DNA from 2 places in the Caballeronia sp. 11_S32 genome. Region 2 is predicted to be linked to the other one. Evidence: riboswitches for the same ligand, from Rfam matches in the RefSeq annotation. Region 2 holds a riboswitch; the other holds the start of a gene.
The links. A riboswitch is a leader RNA that binds a small molecule or an ion and turns the genes downstream of it on or off. The one in region 2 is predicted to bind manganese.

Region 1: another riboswitch for manganese. It lies ahead of mntP (manganese efflux pump MntP); the one in region 2 lies ahead of AC1Z32_RS14280 (sodium:calcium antiporter).

What each region holds. Positions count from the first base shown of each region.
Region 1 covers NZ_JBXOWH010000001.1:109,656-112,050, reverse strand. Annotated here, with positions in the region: gene alr (alanine racemase) at 1-338, opposite strand, end outside; gene AC1Z32_RS00530 (DUF6632 domain-containing protein) at 516-950, shown strand; gene mntP (manganese efflux pump MntP) at 916-1,485, opposite strand; yybP-ykoY riboswitch at 1,494-1,665, opposite strand; gene AC1Z32_RS00520 (ester cyclase) at 1,761-2,207, shown strand; gene AC1Z32_RS00515 (hypothetical protein) at 2,204-2,395, opposite strand, start outside.
Region 2 covers NZ_JBXOWH010000003.1:572,482-574,876, forward strand. Annotated here, with positions in the region: gene AC1Z32_RS14275 (ABC transporter substrate-binding protein) at 1-996, opposite strand, end outside; yybP-ykoY riboswitch at 1,183-1,358, shown strand; gene AC1Z32_RS14280 (sodium:calcium antiporter) at 1,447-2,395, shown strand, end outside.

The DNA of each region.
Region 1 (2,395 bases), on a different contig from region 2:
TTCGCGGCTTTCAGCAACGCGAGCTGATCGTCGCAATGGACCGTGACGGTCAGGCCATGGCGCTCGGCCGTCTCGACATCCTCCGGCTCGAAGATGCCTTCGAGCAGCAGAACCGGCTTTGTCCAGCCGAGTTCGCGCACGCGCACGGCTTCGTCGAGATCGAGCAGCGCGATGCCGTCGGCTTCCGCGAGCGCCGGATAAATGCGCTCGATGCCGTGACCGTAAGCGTTCGCCTTGATGACGGCCCAGACGCGCGACGACGGCGCCGTGCGTTTGACGAGTTGGAGATTGTGACGAACGGCGTCGAGATGAATGCGCGCGGAGATCGGGCGTGGCATGGCGTGCTGAGTTTTGGGTTGAAGGCAGTGGATTGATGGATCGTATCGGCCAAATAGCAGTTGTTGTTAATATATTTTTGCCGATTTTTGGTCGAAACGCCTTTCGCATTCGGCGTGCCTTCTGTGCGCTTCGCGGTATCGTGCGACTCATGCCGCGCACGCGCCAAGGAGCCCGCCATGAACGACGCCCGCCGTCTCGCCTGTCTGCGCATCGTGCTCGTGATCGTCGGACTGATCGCGCTCTTCGGCCTCTATCCGCTGATGCGGCTATGGCCTTCGGGATGGGCGTGGGAATCGGGCCACGAAGGCCGCTCCGAGTACGCGCTGATGATCGTCGGCATCTATGCGACGCTCGGCGTGTTCCTGCTGATCGCATCGCGCGAGCCGCTGAAACATCTGAGCCTCATCTGGTTCACGGTGTGGTCGAGCGTCGTGCACGGCGCGATCATGACGGTGCAATCGTTCGGCGGCGGACATCTCGGTCATCTCGCGGGCGATGTCCCCGCGCTTTTTATCGTCGCTGCCGCGCTCGCGATTTTCACGCCGCGCGGCGACACGCTTAGGCGGGCGCGCGTGCTCAGCTCAGATAGCCGAGATGCTCGGCCAGAATGACGCTGCCGACGCCGATCAGGATCAGCCCGCCGACGATCTCCGCCCGCTTGCCGATGGTCGCGCCGACGAGCCGCCCGACCATCACGCCGATCGTCACCATCAGCATGGTCGCGAAGCCGATGGTCGCGGCCGTCGAGAAGATATCGACATCGATGAACGCGAGACCCGCGCCGACCGCCATCGCGTCGATGCTGGTGGCGAAGCCGGTGAGCGCGAGCACCCAGAACGAATGCGAATTGGGCTTTTCCTCTTCGTGGGCCGCGCTGCTGAGGCCTTCGCGGATCATGCGCGCGCCGAGCAGGAACAGCAGGCCGAACGCGATCCAGTGGTCCCAGGCGGTCACGTACTGCGCGGCGGCCCGGCCGAGCGCCCAGCCGACGAGCGGCGTGATCGCCTCGATCACGCCGAAGATCACACCGGTCTTCAGCGCTTCGGCGATGCGCGGCTTGTGCAGGGTCGCGCCCTTGCCGACAGCGGCGGCGAAGGCGTCGGTGGACATGGCGAAGGCCAGGAATATTGTGGAGGCGAGATTCATCGAGTAGCGCTCTGGTCGGGCAAGATGGAACGACAGAACGCGCGCCCGACCGGTCGCGAATTCTGTCGATGGTCTTGCCAACCTGTGATGGCTGCCCATGCCACGGCCTGACTGACCGAGCGTGTTGACATGAGCGCTTTTCCGGTGCGGAAAAGCCGGCTACTCCCCAGCGAAGAGTCGTGAGCTTAACACGGCTTCGCGACCGTTCCTGAATTCACGTATCGGTTAAGGTAGAGTGATCGCGCAGCGCCCTCACCGCACTCCGAGGAGGCACCATGCAGGCAGCCCACCTGACTCAACCGGCCGCGCGCGAGGCGGTCGAACTGCTCTATCGCGCGTTTTCCACGAAAGACGTCGCGCTCTTGCGGCAGGCCGTGACGCCCGACTGGCAGTACATTCCCGAGCCGCCCGGACAAAAGCCCGGTCCCGATCAGATGATCCCCATCTTCGACGATCTCGCGACCGCGCTGCCCGACATGCACATCGAGATTCTCGACATGCTGATGCAGGACAATCGCGTCGGCATACGCGCGGAAGTGAGCGGCACGCAGTCCGGCCCGCTGATGGGCATCGCCGCGACGAAGAAGCCGATCCGCTTCGCCATCCACTCGTTCCACGAACTGCGCGACGGCCGCGTGTCGAAAACCTGGCATCTCGAGGACTGGCTGAGCGTGTTCCGGCAACTCGACGCAGTGCCGCCGACGATGAATCCGCCGGTCTAGCCGCCTCGGGTCCGCAACTTCACGCCCGCCGGCGCGTTCCTTCGCAGGACATGCTCGACGCACAGTCCGACGAGCGTCGTGTCGAGCCGCTCCAGCGCGCGCGCCGCCTCGCGCAACGCGGGCACATTGGTGCTGAAGGAATCGAAGAACAGCATTTCACGCTGCCGCGCCGCGGACCGCGCCTCCTG
Region 2 (2,395 bases):
ATTCACGGCGGGCGTGCCGGTGTTGTCGAACACGGTCTTCATGTACGTCGTGCGATCGAACGCCATGTTGATCGCCTGACGCACCTTCGGATTGTCGAGCGGCTTCTTCTGCGTGTTGAGCGCGACGAACGCGGTCATGAACGCGGGCGCTTCGCTCACTTTCAGCGACTTGTCCTTCTTCGCGTCGAGCACGTCCTGCGGCTTCGGCGACAGCGCGATCTGGCATTCGCCCGCCTTGATCTTCTGCGCGCGCACGGAGGCGTCCGGCGTGATCGCATAAATCAGGCGATCGATTTTCGGCTTCGCGCCCCAGTACGACGGATTGACGTCGTAGCGGATCACCGAATCCTTCGTGTAGCTCTTCAGCACGAACGGACCGGTGCCAACCGGCTTGCTGTTCAGATCGGTTTGCTGGTTGGCTTTCAGCAGCTTGTCCGCGTATTCCGACGAATAGATAGACGCGAAGCCCATCGTGAGAATCGGCACGAAGGTCGCGTTCGGCTCGTTGAGCTCGAATTTCACGGTATGGTCATCGACTTTCGAGACGGCTTTGATGAGCTTCACGAGGCCCATCGACTGCGCGTGCGGAAAGCCGCTCGCGCCCGCGACCTTGTGCCACGGATTGCTGTCGTCGAGCATGCGCGAGAACGTGAACACGACGTCGTCGGCATTGAGCGGGCGCGTCGGCTTGAAGTAGTCGGTCGTCTGGAACTGAACGTTCGGACGCAGACGGAACGTGTAGGTGAGGCCATCGCCGCTCACGTCCCACTTTTCCGCGAGCGAGGGTGCGACCTTCTTCGCGGCCTCGTCGTAGGAGACGAGCGTGTTGAAGATCACGTCCGCGGACGCGTTCGTCGTCACGAGCGAATTGAACTGGACGACATCGAAGCCGTCCGGGCTCGATTCGGTGCAGACTGTGAGCGGCTTGGACATCGCGAGCGTCGGCGCGGCGAGCATTGCAGCTGCCGCAGCGGCGGCGAAGAATTTCAGGCGCATGAGATCTCCCGTGACCTTGCGGTCACACAGCGTTTGGTTCTTGTTTCGGTCTCGTCGGATCGCTTGGGCACGCGAAGCAAGCGGCGCGCCCGGCGCGGCTAGATTAGCGAATGCCTCTATCGCCGACAACGATTCGATCGGCATACGCTTATTCGCGGCTTGCTGAAACGGTGTGCATCAGGCTAAACTTGCGCCGTCTTTGGGGAGTAGCCTTCCTTCGCGTGCGAAGGAGAACGCGTCAACATCCTCGGCCCTGCTGCCGTGGCGCGTTCGACCGGAACGGTTTGGCGAGACCATCGATGCGTTATGTCGTTCTTGGTCGGACGGCGCGTGGCGCATCGTGGTTCGCTCGACGTCCGGCCGTGGAATCATCGTGTCCCCACAATCACAATATCCCCGTCGTTCGTGCACGCCTGCGCGCCTGCCGCATTCTTCGATGCGAGGTGCCGCATGACGATGCTCTTTGTCGAACTCGCGCTGATGCTCGCGATCATTCTGATCGCGTCGGAGCTATTCACGAACGCGCTCGAACACCTCGGCGAGCGGCTCGGCATCTCCGAGGGCGTGACCGGTTCGCTGTTCGCGGCGGTCGGCACCGCGTTGCCGGAAACGACGGTGCCGATCATCGCGTTGCTCGGCGGCACGTCTAGCCGTGCGGTCAACGAGGAGATCGGCGTCGGCGCGATTCTCGGCGCGCCGCTGATGCTCGCGACGCTGTCGACTTGCCTGATGACGGTCGCGATTCTCAAGTCGCGCGGCTTGCGCGGCCGGATCATGCCGGAGCACAGCGGGTTCGTGCGCGATCTCAACTTCTTTCTGTTCGCGTTCCTGATCGCGTGCGCGGCCATGTTCGTGCCGCATCATGCGTGGCCGGTGCGGGCCGTGTTCGCGGTGGGGCTCGTCGGACTCTATGTCGTCTATGTGATTTCGACGTTCAGGGCTTCGGCGGAGCTCGTCGAGAGCGGGCACGGGACGGAAGCGCCCGAGCCGTTGTTTGCTTCGCGTGTCGGTTTGCGGACTTCGCTCGGCTCCATCATGTTGCAGTTTCTCGTCGGCATCGTGCTGCTCGTCGGCGGGGCGAAGGGCTTCATTCACGGCGTCGAGGGCGTGTCGCATGCGCTCGGGATTTCTGCGTTGCTGCTGTCGCTCATCATCATCCCGATCGCGACTGAACTGCCCGAGAAGGTGAACAGCATTCTTTGGGCACGCCGGGGGAAGGACACGCTGGCGTTCGGCAATATCACTGGAGCGATGGTGTTTCAGGGGACGTTACTGCCGGCGATCGGCATCATGCTGACGCCCTGGGAACCGCGGATCGAGGTGCTGACCGGCGTGCTGATCACGCTCGCGGCGGCGGCGTGGTTGCGCTTGAATGCGAAGGCGAATGGCATCGTGCTTT